DNA from 2 places in the Paenibacillus sp. ov031 genome. Region 1 is predicted to be linked to the other one. Evidence: riboswitches for the same ligand, from Rfam matches in the RefSeq annotation. Region 1 holds a riboswitch; the other holds the start of a gene.

Region 1 (10,762 bases):
CGTTCCGAAAGAGCAGAAGGAAGCGGGTCTTGCACTCGGATTGTCCAAATGGAAAATTATCACCTCCATTCTGCTGCCTGTGGCATTGCCAAGCTTAATCACGGGTACGATCCTGGCATCGGGCCGGATCTTCGGTGAAGCAGCAGCCCTGATGTTCACAGCAGGTATGAGTAGTCCACCGCTGGACTTCACGGACTGGAATCCAACGAGTCCAAGATCGCCGATCAATCCATTGCGTCCGGCAGAGACGTTAGCTGTGCACATCTGGAAAGTAAACAGTGAAGGCATTGGCCCGGATTCCAAAGAAGTAGCAGCTGGCGCTTCAGCCGTGCTTGTACTTCTCGTACTGGCGTTCAATCTCAGTGCACGCTGGATCGGTCGGGTGGTTTACCGCCGCATGACAGCTTCGAAATAAGGAGGAACCAACATGGCCATACCTTTTGGTACGGAACAGTTAAGCATATATTATGGGCATTTTCAGGCAGTTAAGCAGATCAGCCTGACTTTTCCCGAAGCCAGTGTAACGGCACTCATTGGACCATCCGGCTGTGGTAAATCCACGTTCCTGCGGTCGCTCAACCGAATGAACGACGAGATTGCCGGTTCCCGCACCGAGGGACATATCTGGATGGATGGCAATGATCTGAATGAGCCGGGCACAGATGTAATCAAACTCCGTCAGAAGATCGGCATGGTGTGGCAGAAGCCGAACCCTTTCCACAAGTCTATCTACAACAATATCGCGTTTGGCCCCCGCTACCGCGGTATTAAGAACAAGAAGGCACTGGATGAAATTGTGGAAAAAAGCTTGCGTCGCGCTGCGCTCTGGGACGAAGTGAAGGACAGACTGAATGAATCTGCCCTGGCCCTTTCGGGTGGGCAACAGCAGCGGCTCTGTATCGCCCGCGCGTTGTCGGTTGATCCGCAGATTTTGCTGCTCGATGAGCCGGCATCTGCGCTTGACCCGGTATCAACGGGTAAGGTGGAGGAGTTGATCTCGGAGCTCAAGAAGGAGCTGCGGATCGTAATTGTTACCCATAATATGCAGCAGGCGGCACGCATCTCGGATTATACAGCTTATTTTTATCTGGGAAGCATGATTGAGCACGGGGATACGGAACATATTTTCACCAACCCGGACAATCGTCTGACTCAAGAATATATTATGGGACGTTTCGGTTAACTGTTAAATTGGATGGAGTATGAGATCGAGATAGATTTATAGAGATAGAAGGAAGCATAACACTCGGGCGAGGTCGTTCGGGGGTTATGCTTTTTTACATCATTCTACATATGGAATAGTTTGCCAAAATAAAAACAATCATGCTACGATATTTGTGAGCACCACCTTTAATTTGATAAGAGAAGGAGATGTGGATCATAACTACCCATAAGATTGCCCATGACACCATGGCAACTGAAATTATCTCGCATTATTCCATAGAAAAGCCTGCAATTTCCTTTATCCGACATAATGAAAATCTAACGTATCAGGTGGTTGATGAATCAACCGGAGAGAAGTACCTATTGCGTATACATAAAGCCGCTTTTGCAAGCATGACGGGCATCCAGCATACACGACCTGCACTTGAAGCAGAGATGAATCTACTTTATACATTACGGGCTACCAGACCATTGCGGGTGCAGACTCCTGTACGCAATACATCGGATGAGTGGGTCACCGTCTGGTTGGACGAAGCAGGAGAAGAGATCTGTTGTACTGTTCTGGAATGGATTGAGGGCAGGGATATTAAGCAGGGAGAACGTCTGACAACAGCGCAGATTCATGATTTGGGCGTACAGTTGCAGACGTTGCACCAATATGGACGACGACCAACGGGAGCTCCTGAGCCTCAGGTGGGTTCACTGAAGTCTGAAAGCGGGCAGCAGACGAATGACCGTGAACAGCACGCTGATAAGGCGATCATCTCAGATATATATAACGATAGCCCTGCCTTAGAGCAAATGGGAGTAAGACCAGCCTATGGCTCGATCAAAGAGAATCTGGTCATGTTGGAGCAATTGGAGGAAGGCGTTAGACGTGGTATCTTTACTCCTGAAGATTTCGATCTGATTCGTGAGACGTTTGAGAACATTAACGGGCAACTCGAAACGTATCCGCACAATGCCGAGACATGGGGAGTAATTCACGGAGATATTACCCGCGGCAATCTGCTAGTGACGGATCAGGGTATATCTATGATTGATTTTTGTTTATACGGTTATGGCTACTATCTCTTTGATGCCGGAGGTGCGGCTACGATTTTCAATCGGGAGGAACGGGATGTCTTCCTATCGGGATATACGGAGCAGACAGGACCACTGACGAAGCGTGATATTCGGTTAATGGAAGGATTCATGCTGATCTTTACGTTCGGCTATTTTGCATTTCAGATGGAGAATGAGTCCAGGTACGAATGGATGAAAGAGCGGATGCCTCTTATATGCAGCAAATTTTGTAGACCATATCTGCAGAACGAGAGTATTTTCTATGAGTTATAATTTGTGATTTCTAGTGGGTGGGTAGCGCTATGAAGAACATTCGTGCAAAGAGAGTTGCATCGAAGGGGCAGTCTGGTGGCTGGAAGCATGCCGGATTGCTACTTAGCGGAGTGGGCATATCCAATCTGGGTGATTTCATATATATTGTGGCGATCAACCTGATGGTATTGAATATGACACAGTCTCCAGCGGCAGTCGCAGGGTTGTGGATTATCTCGCCGATTGCTTCGGTGTGCACTAAGTTTTGGTCAGGCAGCCTGATTGATCGTTATGATCAGCGACAGCTGATGATTGGTGCTGATATGCTACGGGCATTGTTGGTGGCGGCGCTCCCACTGATGTCCAGCCTATGGATGATGTACGCAGTGATGTTTCTGATCAGCATGTCTTCATCTATATTTGTCCCTTCCTCTCAGGTATACATTACCCGGTTGGTACCTGCTGAACGGCGCAAGCGCTTCAATTCCCTACAAGCCCTGATCAGCTCAGGGGCATTTATTACCGGCCCAGCAGTTGCAGGAGTGATGCTAATTTATTTATCTCCGGCGGCAGCCATTTATGCCAATGCGGTTTCTTTTGCTGCTTCTGCGTTGATTCTAATGTTTCTTCCCAAACTGGGCATTGGAGAACAGAATATAGGGACGGGAAGCAGACTCACACCTCGGATGATTGCCCAGGATTGGAGAGCTGTACTGAGCTTCAGCCGAAAGTCGGGCTACGTGGTCGGTATATATGCCCTGTTCCAGATTATTCTGGTGGTCGGCATGTCGCTGGATGCTCAGGAAGTGGTGTTTATCCGTCAGGTGATGAACCTGCCTGAATCACAGTACGGAGCATTAATGAGTATCACCGGAATCGGTTATTTGGCAGGTTCCATGCTGGTTTGGATGTTCGCCAAACATTTGCCGATCCGTTACATGATGGGTGGCGGTGTACTTCTGGTCGCGCTGGGTTATTTTCTGTTCTCCCGTTCATTCTCGTTTGAGCTGGCGGCGGTTGCCTTTATTCTGCTCGGTCTGTGCTCCGCACTGGCGAATACGGGCCTGGTTACCTTTTATCAAAATAATATCCCTGTCGATCTGATGGGGCGAATGAGCAGTGTACTTGGACTAGTGTTAAGTATGCTACAGGTGGCTTCCATTTTGATTGCAGGCGTAGTGGCCGAGCAGTTGTCACTTCGTATGGTATATACAGTTGTATCCGGGGTTATGCTGCTGGCTGCGTTGGGATTGTGGGTGACGAGTATGCTTCCTTCCCGAAGCAGGTATTACGATGAACCATCGAAGCCCAAGGCGATGGTGGGGTGACAGGCAGAAATACGGCAATTCTAGTACAGAATAAAGGTTACCTGAATACCCGAACCGTTCTGTGGAACATAACATAAATAGTATTAAACACTGATAGTCACTAATAGAAAATGAACAATGTATACGCTTTCGAGATGAAACGCATTAACACATTCATGTGATGAAAGTTTACAGTTCGTTAATTTATTTAGTGTATAAAATGGAAAAAAGCAAATATTCACAAAGAAATCGTTAAGTTTGTTGACACTGATCTTCCGGTCGATTAATCTTAATGAGAAAGTATTAAAAACTTCAATTATCGTTCTGTTACAAGATCAGAATGGTTCCATACAGCGAATGATAGCGAGCGGGAGAGACCTGGGCATGTCGAGTAAAATGGCAGCTGTCGGGCACCGAAGGAGCAAGCTGCTACGCACCCGGCGCAGTGGTTAATCTCTCAGGTAAATGTACCATCGTTGGACGCAACTCTGGAGAGTGCGCGAAACTGCGCCACCCAAGGGGTATATGGTCAAACAGCACGGTGTGCAGGGTGACATCACCTGTGAATACAGGGATTGCATCGATCCGCCGCGCTGCTTATCATGAAACTCTCAGGTATCGAGGACAGAGAGAGGGCCTAGGGCCTTCTTCTGTCCTTTTTTGATGTCATCATTCAGTAATAAAGGAACATTATGGGTGTACGTCTGGATGAAAATGACGATTATAAATGGAGGGTTTGCGATGCGTTTTAAAGACGTTTTTTCAATTATTGGTCCGTCCATGACAGGTCCATCAAGTTCACATACGGCTGGAGCGGCAAGATTGGGGCGAATTGCCCGTCAGTGGCTGGGGTGCACGCCTGAACGCGCTCGATTAACACTGTATGGCTCGTTCGCCGATACGTATCAGGGGCATGGTACGGATCTTGCGTTAATCGGTGGCCTGCTTGATTATGTGACTGATGATCCACGTATACCGGATGCAGAACAATATGCAGAGGAAGTGGGTATGGAGGTAGAGTTTTTTACAAGCGGCCTGCCTGCTCCTCATCCGAATACGGTCAAGATTGAACTGTGGCATGGAGACCGTCAATGCTCACTAATTGGTGCTTCCATTGGCGGAGGTAGTGTATCGGTGCATGCATTGAATGATTTTCGTGTACAGATCAGCGGAGAGTTTCCCACACTTGTACTGCGCCATTCGGACAAAGCAGGAGTGCTCGCTTCCGTAACCTCCACCATCAGTTCGTCCGGGGTGAACATCGGGTACATGCAAGTGGATCGGAAAGCCCGGGATGGTGAAGCATTAACAGCGATGGAGATGGATGGTGTGCCGAATCCTGAGATGTTGAACCGTCTGCGGTCACTGGATCATATGCTGGACATTCGCGTGATTGATTTGAAGAGAGGGGTCGAGCCTGATGCGGTTTAAACATCTACATGAACTGAATACCATCTGTACAGCAGAATCCAAAACCATCGCCGAGCTGATGATCGAAGAGCAGGTTCAGGAGACGAATATCCCGGAAGCGGATGTTGTACGGCAGATGTCGGATTACTATCAGGTGATGAAGGAAGCTGTACACAAAGGGCTGACAGAAGATACGACATCACGCAGCGGTTTGACTGGCGGAGACGGCAAAAAAATGGCTGAGTACATTCGTAAAGGTGAGACTTGTTCTGGAGATGCTTCTGCACTGGCCATGGCGTATGCCCTTTGTGTATCGGAAGTGAATGCCTCCATGGGCCGGATCGTTGCCACACCAACAGCCGGTTCTTGCGGCATCATTCCGGGTGTGTTTATAAGCTCCCAAGAGCGTTTTGGCTGGAGTGACGAGCATCTGGTGAACGGTCTGTTCTGTGCGGGAGCGATTGGTTATGTCATTGCCAACAATTCATTTATCTCCGGTGCCGAGGGTGGCTGTCAGGCTGAAGTGGGTTCTGCCATCGGTATGGCCGCTGGAGCCATGGTGGAGCTGCGTGGAGGGACGCCGGAGCAAGTGGTTCATGCGGTTGGCCTCGCGTTAAAAAATACATTAGGCCTTATCTGCGATCCCGTCGCAGGCCTCGTGGAAATTCCGTGCATCGTGCGTAACGGACTGGGTGCCGTAACTGCGTTGGCTGCGGCCGACATGGCGCTGGCCGGGGTACGAAGTGCCATTCCTTCTGACGAAGTCATTGATGTCATGCTGGAAGTGGGCAGTGCGATGCCGAGCAGGCACCGTGAAACGGCCCAAGGTGGGCTTGCCCAAACACCGACAGGACGGAAAATGATGGAGAAGCTTGCTAAACCGAAGGCGAAGCGTGCGGAGCCTGAGATTGAAGCTGAGTCTCCTGCTGAAAATGAACCAGAAGCCAAGGCGTAACATGCATGAACGTACATGAACTGAATTTAATTCGTGGAGCTTGATCATTAACGGTAATGATCTGCTCCCATCTTGATAAAAAAGCCGATACGAATTCTTCCTGGTGAAGAAGCGTATCGGCTTTTTTGTTGTTCCAACAAAGAAAAATAAAAAGGTATTGACGTTTATATATCGTTTAGATATATTATTTATTGTCATATATCAACACGATATATAAGATCGAGAATAAGTTATACAAATTAAGGAGATGGATAACATGAAAAGTGTTTTTCAAACGAGTCTTCTGTTTTTGAAAAATGGAGCTACAGTAGTCGGGTTAATTACAGCCGTACTGTTCCAGGTTTTTTTTAATACCATTTGGCTTAGTGGATATGATCAGGTAAATGCACGGATGAATCAGCTTGCTGTGACCATCGTAAATGAAGATGGGGCTGCGGCTGAGCCTGTGGCAAAGTCTCTTGCAGAGGGGCTTCATTTCGCGATTAAACCTTCGGCAACTATGGAAGAAGCCAGACAGATGTTAACGGACCGGGACGTATACATGATTATCGAGATTCCATCCGGTTTCATGCAGCAGGCGGGAGACTTGTCGGGCCCGGTGGCAGTGAAGTATGTAATGAATGAATCCAACGTGGCTACCGTAAAAAGTGTGATGCAGACCGTGTCCGCACAAGTTACAGCGACGTTGAACCGTGAAGTACAGCAAAACAGCATTCGGGGAGTGCTGAATCAATCAGGTATGGCTGCCGATCAGGCGAATACGATGGCGGCGGGGTTATCTTCCCGGGTGGAGGCAGAAGTGGAACGACTGAATCCAGTTCATAACTTTGCTTTTTCTATGGTACCAATGTTGATTGTGACAGCTACGTTTACAGGTGCAATGCTGCTTGGCATGAATCTGCAAAAGGTTTCTGGTGAACTCAGTAGCAGGGCAGGGAAATGGGAACGTTTCTGGGCGCGCAATATCATCAATGTTGGTGCTGCATTTATCGTATCGCTTGTTGGAGCGGGGATGATGCATGTTATGGGAGTATCATCAGCAGATGGATGGTGGATGTTATGGCTATTTCAGTTGTTGATTACTTTATCTTTTGTATTCGTGGCGCAATTGAGCTTGCTGCTGCTTGGAAATGCTGGAGCATGGTTAAACAGTGCCTTGTTGCCTCTGCTGATGTTGTCATCAGGCGCAACCATTCCGCGCGATGTCATGCCTGACTTCTATCAACAGATAGGTCATTATCTGCCGGCAACCTACGCGGTGGAGGGTATGATGAATCTGGTACTTGGCGGAGATGGGATTAGTCATGATGTTCTGCTTCTGGTAGTGATTGGAGCGGCGACGTTGGTTTTGGGAGCGGTGTGCACATGGATTAAACGCTCAGGTCCTGCACAATCCGGCATACCTTTGGAGTCCAAGACTGCTGCGACACCTGTCGCTCTGACTGGAAACCTGCCTTCACCTGATCGTGGATAACATGGATAACGATAAGCCCCCTTTTGCCGGATAAGCCAATCCGTGAACGTCTGATGATGTTGAACGTATAAGGGAGGATGTGATACGTTAAGAGCAATTGGAAAGGAGCGGTACACCGATGAACACGCAGCATGTCATCCTCGGAATACTGCACAATCAGCCATGTTCCGGATATGAGATCAAGCAATACTTTGAACAATATTTTTCATTTTTCTTCGATGCCAGCTTTGGCACCATTTATCCCACACTTGCGAAGATGGAAAAGTCAGGGTTGTTAACCAAAGAATCCGTTAGACAAGAAGGGAAACCTGACAAAAATGTGTATACCTTAACACCGGAAGGGTCTGCGGAGTTCAATACCTATTTGATGAGTCCACTGGAAGCAGAGGTGTTCCGTTCTGATTTTCTGATGCGTCTGTATTTCGGAGAGCTGGCGGATGAAGATACTGTCGCAGGGTGGGTCCGGTCGGAGCTGAATCGTAAAGAGTTGCTGTATGCCGAGCTGCAGCGCCAGATGAAGCAATTTGGCGAACAGATCTCACCTGCACAGCGTTTGTGTATGCAAGTGGGGCTTGTGCAATATGAGGCTACCATCCGATTGCTCAAGGAACAGCTGACCGCGCCTCAGTAGCTTTCTATAGTATCCGTGTCACTAAATCAATTGACGATCCATCCATAACGCAGAAAGCGCTCTACAGATCAGTAACAGGTCTGTGAGCGCTTATCCGGCGTTGCTTTCACTGCGTTGGAATTGCAAGGATACAACAATATGAAGAAGTTACGCGATATCTGTACTTAGTACAGCATATCCATATGCTGGCAGCTCAACGGCCAGAATTCCCTCTTCCTTGGCTGTACGATAATTCTCGCCAAATAACTCCGTCCATTCCCCGGCACCCGCTTCGAGCTCCACGATAGCTGTTTCTTCCGAACGATTGAAAAGGATCAGAATGCGCTCCTCCTCATCCTGTCGTTCCATCACAAGCTGGCTTCCGCCTTCACGGGCCTGCAGGAATCGAATGCTGCCTTCTGCACGCAGGGCAGGATGGGCATGGCGAAGTGCGATTAGCTTCTGATAAAAGGTGAACAGCTCGCGATCCTGCTTCGTCTCATCCCACTCCATACATTTCCGACAGCCGGGATCATGATCGCCGTCCAGCCCAATCTCATCCCCGTAATAGATGCACGGGGCACCCATATAGCTGAATTGGAACAACGCGGCCAGTTTCATCTTCCGCTGGTCACCCTCACATAAGGTGAGCAGCCGTGGTGTATCGTGGCTATCAAGCAGATTGAACGCCACTTCGCTGGCTTGCAGCGCATAGCGGGACAGTTGTCGACCGATCGAGTTCGCGAACTGTTCGGCGTGCATGGCATCTTTTACAAAAAAACGATTTACGGCTTCCGTAAATGGATAGTTCATAGAGGCATCGAACTGATCACCTTGCAGCCAGGAGGAGGACTCATTCCATACCTCACCCAGGATATAGGCATCCGGATTCGCAGCCTTCACTACACGGCGGAAGTCGCGCCAGAACGCATTATCCACTTCATCCGCGACATCCAGCCGCCAGCCGTCGGTGCCCACTTCCTTGATCCAGTATTCGGCGACCTCCAGCAAATACGCCTTCACCTCGGGATTTTCCGTGTTAAGCTTCGGCATGTGGGCTTCGAATCCGAATGTTTCATACGTAGGAATGCCATCCTTCACGTCCAGCGGGAATTCATGCACATGGAACCAGTCCTTATATTTGGACTTCTCCCCGTTCTTCTGCACATCCACAAACGGCGCAAACGTCTTCCCAGAATGATTGAACACCGCATCCAATAGCACCCGGATTCCGCGTGCATGGCACAGCTCAACAAGCCGTTTGGCTGTATCTGCATCACCAAAATGCCGATCTACTCGCAAATAATCTTCGGTATCGTATTTGTGATTGGTCGTCGCCTCGAAGATTGGTGTGAAATAAATGGCGTTAATGCCCAACTCTTCAAGGTAATCCAGATGGTCGATGACGCCCTGGAGATCACCGCCGAAGAAGTTAAACGGGGTCGGCTCACCCCCCCAGGGTTCCACTTTTTCTGGATCAAGGTCGGGGTTGCCATTTGCGAATCGTTCAGGGAAGATCTGATAGAAGATCGCATCCTTCACCCATGCAGGCGGTGTAAATACAGCTCCGGGATGGATGTACGGAAACTGGAACATGTGACCAGGATCGTCGGGTTCATGCGTTTGGAAATCCGTTTCGGTCATCCAGATCTGTTCTGTGCCACTTTTCAGCAGGAAGGAATACTTCAGTCGATGATATGGAGGCTTTACTTGTCCCTCATAATAATCGAACATGGAATCGGATGTATATTTGGTTAAAGGAACCAGCTCTTTGGTGCGATCCCAAGCGTATTTGTCCCCAGTCAGGGCATGTACCTCGGTGAGATCATTCTTTTTGGCACGCAGACGCAGACGAATGGTATCCTTATCGTAGGCATAGGCCCAGTTCCGTTTTGGTTGATGATAGATGGCTTCCAGCAGCATGTTGAATCTCCTCCCGTCGTATACACACGTAGTATGTGAGCAAGTAGCTGCATTCGATGCAAATCAATCTCGGGATGAATGCCACATGCTTATGTTGTTGAATCAACCTCTCAATCTCTGCATGAATTATGCGAAGCGGATGATTAAGGTATAATTTAAAATAAAAGGATATCCATGGTCGTGTGATCATCATTCGTACATTTTATATAAACAAAATACTTCATTATGTTTCAAATATATAATTAACCCAAAGGGTACAGAAAGGAAACGAATACGCGCATGAAAACGAAACTGTTATACATTGAAGACGATACGGAAATTGCTACATGGGTTAGGGCCGACTTGGAGGAGCGTGGATATGAGGTGGTATGGCTCGGAAGTGGTGAAGGTGCGGCTGAAGCTGCCGGGGGCTGCTCGTTGGTTATTCTGGATGTCATGCTGCCGGGACTGGATGGATTTACGGTAGGACAGCGACTCAAAAAGGAACATCCTGAAGTGCCCATTGTCATGCTCTCGGCTAGAACGTCCATTGACGATAAGCTGCACGGGCTTGATTTTGCCGATGATTATGTAACCAAGCCATTCCATCCCGATGAACTTGC
Region 2 (10,762 bases), on a different contig from region 1:
GGATCGGAAATTCGTCCTGTTGTCCTTGAGTCTGCTTCAGGTGGGGGACTATGTTCCCGCTGAAGCGTCGTTGTCCTGATGAAATGTCTTAAACGTTCACTTTCTTCTGCCGTCAGCAGTGGGCTCACCTTGTAGTATTGATGTTTATCCATCGGCAGATCCACAGTAGAGAGAACCAAATCATATTCCGTCTTTGGGATACGCGCGGCTTCATACCAGGACACGCTGTCCACAATCCGAATTTCGGGAATTTCCTTGGACAGACGGCTCGATAACATCCGTGAAGATCCGATCCCACTCGTACAGACGACGACAGCCCTGATTTCACGCTTCAGCACCCTCAGCCGTTCAATGGAAGCACCGAAGTGCATTACCAAAAATCCGATCTCCTCATCCGGAACATCCGTATTGGGCCAAGCCTCTCGCACGGCTTTCTTTACATCCTCAAACAGTGATTCATAATCCTTGCGGATCTGCTGAAGCAACGGATTACGGATAAGCTGCCGCCCATCCATACGTTCCAGCACCGGCTCCATATGGGCAATCAGACCTTCACGAAGCAGACGATCCTCATGGAACGAATAATGAGTTTTCTCCTGCATCCGATCTGTAAGGGAACGAACCATGTCGAGTAAGACCAGATCGTCTATGGGCAGCAGACGCGAGGAATGAATCGATTGCTCGATTTCAACCAGCAGCCTGTGAAAATAAGCCTGCTCCTCGCCCACAAACTCCAGCCCAAGCTGGGCAGATAGAACGCCGCACAACCGTGAAGCCAAATATTCCGGCACCTTCCGCTCATCTTGCAGTGGATTTCCAACGTCATTTTTGTCCTGTTGTGTGCCCCGACCTATGCCAAAACCTTTGCGAATCCGCACAACCGCTACAGACAATTGGATCAGCAGCTTCATGTATTGACGTTCCGGGATATTTTCCAACCACTCAATATCCGGCTGCCATAATGCATTTTCGACCGTAAGTACATCCTCATGCCCTATCATTTCCAGAAGTTTGCTGTTTACTTTGGAAACTCCCTGCTCCGCCTGTCTACCGAACAAATCGGATTCATCCAGATATTCAAGAGCGAGCGCGGAAATAGCCATGCGATGAGCCAGCTCGCTTCCATTGATCTTGACCCCATATCCACGCCTGCGAACCAGCTTCAATCCAGCCAGCTGAATGCGTGGTTCCAGATCGTCCAGATCATTGCTTGCCGTAGACACGGTCACCTTCAGATCTGAGGCCAATGCAAGCAGCTTCACAGGCTCGGATTCATCCAGCAAAATACAAAGCATGAAGAGTTTACGCTCTTCGGGCGTAAACTCCACATATTCGTTAAGCTCAAGTTGTTGACGCAATACGGCCAAATCATCGGAACCGGGATCAATTCGAACCCCGGTTCCCGATTTTTTTTCCAATCTCATGCCAAGGGGCTCAAGCCATTGTTCAATCATCTGCAACTCTCGATGTACGGTACGAGTGCTTACTTTGACCGCAACAGCTATATCGCCAGCAGTTACCTCATGAGGATGCTCCAGCAGGAACTCCACGATCTCACGCTGTCTCCTTGTAATATTACTCATCAGGAGTCGGATTTGAGGCGCTCCACCAGTGCCTCATATTCAGGACTCTTCAGGAAGTTATCGATGGAAATATGCTCTGCATTTGGAGCCACGGATTTGGCCCGGTCAGTCAATGTTTTCTGTGTGATGACGATGTCGGCATCTTGTGGAATCTCACTGATCGCCGTGTTGGTTACAGCGACATCCACACCGGCTGCCTTCATTTTCTTCCGCAGAATCGAGGCACCCATGGCACTCGAACCCATACCTGCATCACAGGAGAATACAATTTTATTGATATCCGTTTTTACTGCCGAAGAAGCAATATCGGCTGCACGGTCAGCTTCACGATTGTCTTTATCAACGGTGAGGTTGCCCGTTTTGCCCTGATTTTTCATATCTTTCATGCGGTTGGAAGCACTATCCAGATCTTCGTCATCCTTCTGTTTACCTGTTTTGAGCAGTATGGATGCCACGAGGAAGGAGATGACCGCAGCTACGGCTACCCCGGCAAACATGCCAAGATATCCACCCTTAGGCGTTAACAATGAGTAGGCAATGATACTTCCCGGTGACGGTGCAGATACCAAACCAGCTCCTGTCAGCATGAAGGTTAATGTACCCGCCACACCACCAGCCATCGCAGCCAGAATCAGTATCGGTCTCATCAGAATGTAAGGGAAATAAATCTCGTGAATCCCGCCAAAGAAATGAATGATTACAGCACCTGGAGCGGAAGATTTGGCTGATCCGCGACCGAAGAAGCAGTATGCCAGCAAAATGCCGAGTCCAGGTCCTGGGTTGGATTCAAGCATGAATAATACGGATTGCCCCAGTTCTCTTGCTTGATCCGTACCAATCGGTGTCAGAATCCCATGGTTGATGGCATTGTTCAGGAATAATACTTTTCCTGGCTCAATGATCAGGTTGACCAGCGGGAGAAGACCAGCATTCATCAAAGCTTCTACCCCAGCCGATAACACCTTGCTAATCGCTTCAACGAAAGGCCCGATGCCTTTAAGGGCTAGAAGGGCCAAAATCCCACCAATAATACCAGCGGAGAAGTTGTTAACCAGCATCTCAAACCCTGATTTGATTTTGCCATCGACAGCTTTGTCAAATTTCTTAATGACCCAAGCTCCCAATGGTCCGGCAATCATAGCGCCAAGGAACATTGGAATGTCACTGCCGACAATAACCCCGATGGTCATTATTGCACCGACTACACCACCACGTTGGCCGTGTACCATGGTACCGCCTGTGTAACCGATAAGCAAAGGCAGCAAATATTTGATCATTGGATCAACCAGCAATGCAAAATCTGCGTTAGGGAACCATCCTTTTGGAATGAACAATGCCGTAATCAAACCCCAGGCGATAAATGCACCCATGTTAGGCATAACCATACCACTCAGGAAACGTCCAAACTTCTGAACGCCGACCCGTATTCCTCCGCTTTTTTCGGACTTTGCGTCCACTGAACTCATATTGAAAACCTCCTCAACATATTAAACCTTAATTCCACTGAATTTTGACAAGGATGATCCAGACGAACAAAGGTACAAATCTTCAATAAATCTTAATTTACAACCATATCGTAAATGAAAACGGTATCTTCTACAACGAAATGAAAACCTACTTCCGTCATGAACGTTGATGACAAGATTTAAATTTAAAGGATTGTCCCATGTTTGAACCTTGTATATGGAATGGAACCTGTTATTCCCTTTCATGTATCATACCCACGAAATGCCCCATTTTAATGACAAATGAAATTGTAAATTTATTCTATTTGAACGAGCTGTTTCTATCTCAATTAGAAATAATGATGAAACACGTTAATTGATATTCATTCCATCCCATTCGTCTGTTAACAACGAAAAAAGCGCAATTGCCTCACCCTGTCCCAGGTGAGGCAATTGCGCCTAAGTATTCTCCGAATGAGCTGTATCACCATCCGGATCTATAATCAATCGATTCATTTTTATTACGTTAAACGAACTTTTCCATTAAGCTGAAACTCCGTATCTAGCGGAAATTTGTACCTTAATATTATTCCGTATGTTTACGATACGCATCCGCGTTCATCAATGTGGAAAGTGCTGCTGTGAGGTCGCCCTCAACACGAATCTCGATCATCCAGCCTTCCTCATATGGGGAGTTGTTAACCAGCTCCGGGGAATCCTGCAATGCATCATTCACAGCAATAATCGTTCCACTGACAGGAGAAAACAAATCCGAGACGGTTTTGACGGATTCAATCGTTCCAATGCCGTCTTCCGCTTTTACATCCGATTCAAGGTCAGGCAATTCTACAAACACAATGTCACCCAGCTGATGCTGCGCGAACTCGGTAATGCCAATACGTACGGTATCCTCCCCTACGGTCTGCACCCATTCGTGCTCTTCACTGTACAGGAAATCACTTTTCAATTCGCTCATCGATATCCGCCTCGCTTTTCATTAATGAGTGCATGCGTTTCTTTGACCTTAACCTTTTTCCCAGAACATAGCGTATGATATTTTCGATTCAAATGTCAAGATACCTCACAATTTATTTGTTTTTCTTCCTTATATGCCTGTAACTCAAATGGACCCTCCCTACATATAATGGTGAATATTAGAAAAGTAAGCGTACTCATTATAATATACGAACATTTTAATGTTAATTAAAAATTTCATTCGGATTTTTTGTTCATATCTATGATATCGTTCTTGACATCAATAGACGATTCAGGCTTTAATGAGAGTAGTAAATGTGTTTAATTGGTCTATGCAATACCCGCGGATGAATGTAAAGGGAGAGATTACCCTTGACACCCGAATCAGGGTGTACATGCGGTAACGCCGAAGGAGTAAGCCACCGACAAGCGGAGGTGAATCTCTCAGGCAAAAGGACTTTTACGGGACGCAACTCTGGAGAGCATCTAATCGCCCTGTATGGGCGTTATGATCACCCAAGGGGAAACCTGCTGCATCATGCGGCGGGGTAACTCTCAGGTACCAAGGACAGAGCCTAAGAATACAGCGTGCTTCTGGCATGCCTATTCTTTGGCCTGTCCTTTTCCTTTTTCCCAAAAAAACGAAAACAGGTTATAGAGCGGCACTGCCTATAGCGTCCTTACCTTACTTTTATAATAAAATATGATGCCAGATTCATTGATCCACGGTTATACACTCGGCCGGTTGACGGCCCATGACGAGGTGATTGGATGTCCGATTTGCTTAGAACCCCACTCTTTCCACTCTATCAGCAATATGAAGGCGTACGATGCATTGATTTTGGTGGCTGGGAGCTCCCGGTACAATTCAGTGGAATTCAGAAAGAGCACGAAGCGGTGCGAGAACGTGCTGGATTATTTGATGTATCTCACATGGGTGAATTCACCGTACAAGGTGAACACGCAGAAGCTTTTTTACAGCACATGACCACTAATGATGTAACAACACTCGTTCCCGGTCAGGCCCAATACACGTTAATGTGTTATCCGGATGGCGGCGTGGTCGATGATCTGCTGATCTATAAACTGAAAGACCAGCATTATATGCTGGTGGTTAACGCCTCCAACATCGACAAGGACTGGGCATGGCTGCAACAGCACATGACGCCAGGCGTAACGATGACCAATGATTCGGATCAAACGGCGCTGCTTGCTCTGCAAGGTCCGCTGGCAGTGGATATTCTCAGAGCGGTGACAGACACCGATGTGTCTTCGATTGAGCCTTTCCGCTTTGTGGCAAATGCGAAGGTATGTGGTGTTTCATTGCTGTTATCCCGCACCGGATATACGGGTGAAGATGGCTTTGAGCTCTACGTTCCCGCGGAACAAGCTGCTGAGGTCTGGAACGGATTGATGCAAGCGGGAGAAGGTCACGGACTCGTTCCGACAGGACTGGGTGCCAGGGATACGCTGCGCTTTGAAGCCAAGCTGCCCCTGTATGGACAGGAATTGTCCGCAACCATCTCACCGCTGGAGGCTGGCGTAAGTATGTTTGTGAAGCTAAATGCAGGACCGTTTATCGGACATGAAGCCTTGTTGCAGCAAAAAAATGATGGGCCTGCCCGCAAGCTGGTCGGCATCGAAGTGCTGGAGCGCGGCATCCCTCGTCCTCATTATCCCATTTACGCCGAAGGCGTACAGATTGGTGAAGTAACCACAGGCACCCAGTCGCCTACGTTAAAACGTAATCTGGGGCTGGCCTTGATTGACAGCAAATATGCTGCACTGGGTACCCCGCTGGAGATTGAGATTCGTGGCAAGAAACTGAAAGCCGAGGTCGTGAAGACCCCTTTTCATAAACGGACACGTGCGCCAAAGACACCTACTCAAGGAGCTGATCAAGCATGAGCAAGCATCGCTACATCCCCATGACCGAGCAGGATCAGAGTGCCATGTTGGCAACCATCGGCGTGGAAACGATTGAGGATCTGTTCCATGACATTCCACAGGAGATTCGCTATCAGGGCGAACTGCCTGTTTCCTCCAAACTGGATGAATACGCACTGACACGTCATATGTCGAAGCAAGCGGGAGCGAATGCCAACTTCGAGACACACGCCAGTTTCCTGGGTGCAGGCATTTATGATCACCACGTTCCCTCCGTCATTAATCATGTCATCTCCCGTTCCGAGTTCTATACAGCCTATACACCTTATCAACCCGAGATCAGCCAAGGAGAATTGCAGGCGATTTTCGAGTTTCAATCCTACATCTGTGAGTTGACAGGCATGGCTGTAGCCAATGCCAGCATGTACGATGGTGCAACTGCATTTGCGGAAGCAGGCAATCTGGCCGCAGCGGCAACCCGCCGCAAACAACTGATTGTGTCACGTACCGTGCACCCCGAATCCCGTCAGGTATTGCAAGCTTATGCTCACGGCCTCAATCTGGAGATTGTTGAGATTGGATATCAAAATGGTGTAACAGACTGGGATGCCCTGCAAGCCGCCGTGTCCGATGACACCGCAGCCGTCATGATTCAAAGCCCGAACTTCTTCGGCGCCGTGGAAAATGTAAAACAGGCCGCAGACCTTGCGCATGCGCACAAGAGCCTGCTCGTGGTCAGCGCCAACCCGCTATCGCTGGGTCTGCTGGAAGCCCCAGGCAAGCTGGGTGCTGACATCGTCGTTGGCGACGCGCAGCCCCTTGGCATCGCCGCTTCACTCGGCGGCCCAACATGCGGATACTTCGCCGTATCCCAGGCTCATATGCGCCGAATTCCTGGCCGAATTGTAGGCCAGACAACGGACCGCAACGGCAAGCGTGGTTTTGTACTCACGCTGCAAGCACGGGAACAGCATATCCGCCGTGAAAAGGCGACGTCCAACATCTGTTCCAACCAGGCGTTGCTCGCGCTGAGCGCCTCTGTATATATGTCCATTATGGGTAAACAAGGCATGATCGACGTCGCTGATTTGAATTTGCAAAAGAGCCATTATGCCCTTAATACGTTTACCGCAATTCCAGGCGTCTCTCTTACGTTTACCGCTCCTACGTTCAATGAGTTTGTTATCCAACTGCCTGAAGGAACAAATGTGGAACCACTGCAACTGAAATTGCTCGATGCAGGTTTCATTGGCGGGTATGAACTTGGCCGTGATTATCCCGAGCTCGCCGGACATATGCTGATTGCAGTTACTGAACGACGCAGCAAGGAAGAGATCGACGAATTCGCACGTGTATTGGAGGGATCGCTGTGACTCAGGAAACGACAACAAAGACAACTACGACGACATCAGCACAAGGACAATCGGAAACGGTAACCTCTATCTCCACTTCGGGCCAACCTGAAACTATCACAACAGACACTAACCAGGCTGCCTCTCCAGCACCGGAGCAATCGTTGATTTTTGAACTCAGCAGTCCGGGTCGGGTCGCTTATTCGTTGCCCGAATGCGACGTTCCCCGTCAAGCTGTGGATTCCCTGATTCCCCGGGAAATGCTTCGGTCGGAAGCAGCAGCATTGCCTGAGGTTTTTGAAGTTGACGTCATTCGCCATTACACTGCCCTGTCTCGTCGTAATTTCGGGATAGATAACGGATTCTATCCGCTGGGCTCTTGTACGATGAAATATAATCCGAAGATTAATGAGGATGTGGCCCGTTACAACGGGTTCGCCAAAATTCATCCATATCAGCATGAATCCAGCATTCAAGGTGCACTTGAACTGCTCTACACGTTGCAAAATGACCTTGCCGGACTTACCGGGATGGACGCCGTTACGCTGCAACCGGCCGCTGGTGCACATGGCGAATGGACCGGGCTCATGATGATCCGTGCTTACCACGAAGGTCGTGGTGAACGGCGTACGAAAGTCATCGTACCCGATTCTTCTCATGGGACCAACCCGGCAAGTGCAACCGTAGCAGGTTTCGAAACGGTAACGATTCCTTCCCGCGCAGACGGTCTGGTAGATCTGGACGCACTTCGCGCAGCTGTTGGTTCGGACACCGCAGCGCTCATGCTGACTAACCCGAATACACTCGGACTCTTTGAAAAAGACATTCAGGAGATTGCCTCCATTGTGCATCAGGCAGGTGGCTTGCTGTACTACGATGGAGCCAACTCCAATGCCATTATGGGCATCACCCGACCTGGCGATATGGGCTTCGACGTGGTGCATCTGAACTTGCATAAAACGATGAGTACTCCGCACGGCGGAGGTGGACCTGGTGCCGGCCCGGTTGGTGTGAAGAGCCGCTTGATTCCATTTCTGCCGAAACCGATGGTCATCAAAAATGATGAGGGTATATATGCATTGGATCGCGAAGGTGATCAATCCATTGGCCGGGTCAAAGCTTACTATGGTAACTTCGGTATTCTGGTCCGCGCCTATGCCTACATTCGTACTTATGGACCTGAAGGCTTACGCCGGGTATCTGAATGTGCGGTGCTCAACGCCAACTACATGATGGCCCGTCTCGCACCTTACTACGAGATTCCGTATCCAGGCGTGTGCAAACATGAATTCGTTATGTCTGGCCGGGGGTTGAAACAGTATGGTGTACGTACACTGGATGTTGCCAAACGATTGCTTGATTTTGGGTATCACCCGCCAACCGTGTACTTCCCGCTGAACGTCGAGGAGTGCATCATGATCGAACCAACCGAAACCGAGAGCAAAGAAACCCTTGATGGGTTTGTCGATACGATGATTCGCATTGCCAAGGAAGCAGAAGAAACGCCTGAACTGGTACTCAATGCCCCTTACGGCACACCGGTTACCCGTCTGGATGAAACAACAGCAGCCCGTAAACCTGTACTGAACTGTGCTTGCAGTTAAAAGCTAACCTCTAATAAACTAATGAAAACATATTCAGTCGTTGATAATCATTAATAAATGCCAAAAACAGCCGCATTTTGCTTTCTGCGCGGCTGTTTTCTTTATTGCTTATTAACCTGTCAGCTTTATTTTATCTTCTCCGGTCTAGGGCTTCCAATTGGCCCGTTCCTTCTTGCCCAATCGCGGACAGGTGTAACAATAGGAGCGACCTTGTCGTAAATATTGCAAGCAACAGACGTTTTTGATCGCAAGTCTCTTCGTAGGCTCCAGCGGATGATCAATCATCCGAACCCTGACACGAAGCGGATTCTTGGCCAGACCAAATACATCAGCTTCCAGACCATTTTGCAGCACCAGTTCATCAGCGGCAAACTGACGCAAGAGAGCTTCATCGTCTTGATACGTATTATGAATATTCTCCCTGTAGTTTTGCAGAGCCGTTGGCAACTGCCCCCACAACATGCTGACATGCAACCCAGAAGCTTTGGACAAACACTCCATGAGGGGACGTGCAGTCTGACTGTAAAAACGTCTTAATTCTGCTTCAAGCCAGACCGTTCTTTCCTCCGAATCCTTCGGAGCGAGAGTGACATCCATGTTCTCAAGTTGAAAAGCAATTCGTGTATACCCGGTTTCCTTCATCAAATGTATACTCAGATTGGCTAGCGAAAAATTCGGAGCTGCATCATGGACGGATACGGTATATTGCAGCGCAGCTGCCACATCCCCGAACCAACTGGTGAAATAGGCTGCGGCAACCGTTAGATCCTGTCCCTCGATTAACTGTTGATAGGCGGACAAAAAGCTTCTCATTGCCTCCGGATCAACAATAGATTCTCCACATAGCGATGCCACGGGTACACCATTCAGTTCCTGTACAAGATTAAAGTGCTTCCCCAGTTCCTCACGAATCCGGTCATTCATCATTCGCCGAACAAACGATTCAGGTCATCCAGCATGGAAGTAGCCGCATTGGGTCCATACCCGCCAAACCACGAATCTGAAGCCACCTGGAATACCTGATTATTTTTAACAGCCTTCATGTTTTTCCAAATCCCCAAGGTCTGCAGATTGTTATAGATCTCTTCATTATCATTGATAAGGATAATGTAATCCGGATCGATTTCTGGCAACTTTTCATTAGACAATACTTCATAGCGACTTTCAGCGCTTGTCACGGGGAAAACAGCCGGTCTGGAGAAACCGAAATCATCATAAAGCCATTTGTAGTCCATGTCTCCGTAATACCGAATATCATTTCTTATCCGCAATACCATGAGTGTCTTACCCTCTGCTTTGGCGTGAACTTTTTGGATCGCCTCAGCTTTATGCGTTTCATAGGTTTTTATCACTTCTTCTGCCTTTTCGTTCAGACCAAAGGCCGCCGCGGTAGCTCGAAATGCCGTCTGCCAATCAGGTGCCACATATCCATTATCAAGCATGGCCGTTGGAGCAATTTTGGCATAATTCTCGTATTGCTCTTTGCTGTTCGTATCCGTCACAATCAGATCTGGTCCAAGAGAGAGCATTTTCTCTACACTGACCTTACCTTGATCACCGATGATAGCCACATCATTCAAGAATGGCTTCAAATATAACGGAAAATCTTCGTTCTGTGATTTCACTGTAGCTTGTGGCGTCATGCCAAGTGCAATCAGGTGATCCGTCAAATATGTCACTGTGGAAGCGATATTTTCTGGCTTTTGTGGTAATGTCTGCTCACCATTTGTATCCTTAAATGTAAACGTGGCATCTTGGGACTCTTCCGAAGCCGCTTGTTCCTGTTTCGTCGGTTCTGCCTCAGACGAACCTGACTTCTCTTTGTTGCCACAGGCCACAATCAATAATAGCACCGCAAGCAAAACTGCTGTTAACGTGAAGTAGCGTTGATTTCGTTGTTTCATTTTCTACAGATC

The links. A riboswitch is a leader RNA that binds a small molecule or an ion and turns the genes downstream of it on or off. The one in region 1 is predicted to bind glycine.
Region 2: it holds a riboswitch for glycine, as region 1 does, so the genes downstream of both, gcvT (glycine cleavage system aminomethyltransferase GcvT) here and sdaAB (L-serine ammonia-lyase, iron-sulfur-dependent subunit beta) in region 1, are expected to answer to the same signal.

What each region holds. Positions count from the first base shown of each region.
Region 1 covers NZ_FRDO01000005.1:243,463-254,224, reverse strand. The annotation lists gene pstA (phosphate ABC transporter permease PstA) at 1-415, shown strand, start outside; gene pstB (phosphate ABC transporter ATP-binding protein PstB) at 428-1,183, shown strand; gene BUA17_RS21465 (phosphotransferase enzyme family protein) at 1,372-2,502, shown strand; gene BUA17_RS21460 (MFS transporter) at 2,532-3,809, shown strand; glycine riboswitch at 4,147-4,270, shown strand; gene sdaAB (L-serine ammonia-lyase, iron-sulfur-dependent subunit beta) at 4,530-5,219, shown strand; gene sdaAA (L-serine ammonia-lyase, iron-sulfur-dependent, subunit alpha) at 5,209-6,153, shown strand; gene BUA17_RS21445 (YhgE/Pip domain-containing protein) at 6,410-7,627, shown strand; gene BUA17_RS21440 (PadR family transcriptional regulator) at 7,746-8,258, shown strand; gene BUA17_RS21435 (alpha-glycosidase) at 8,406-10,160, opposite strand; gene BUA17_RS21430 (response regulator transcription factor) at 10,440-10,762, shown strand, end outside.
Region 2 covers NZ_FRDO01000004.1:539,183-549,944, forward strand. The annotation lists gene BUA17_RS19930 (BglG family transcription antiterminator) at 1-1,583, opposite strand, end outside; gene BUA17_RS19935 (PTS mannitol transporter subunit IIBC) at 1,583-3,049, opposite strand; gene gcvH (glycine cleavage system protein GcvH) at 3,615-4,004, opposite strand; glycine riboswitch at 4,351-4,473, shown strand; gene gcvT (glycine cleavage system aminomethyltransferase GcvT) at 4,775-5,911, shown strand; gene gcvPA (aminomethyl-transferring glycine dehydrogenase subunit GcvPA) at 5,908-7,263, shown strand; gene gcvPB (aminomethyl-transferring glycine dehydrogenase subunit GcvPB) at 7,359-8,846, shown strand; gene BUA17_RS19960 (hypothetical protein) at 8,991-9,773, opposite strand; gene BUA17_RS19965 (ABC transporter substrate-binding protein) at 9,770-10,750, opposite strand.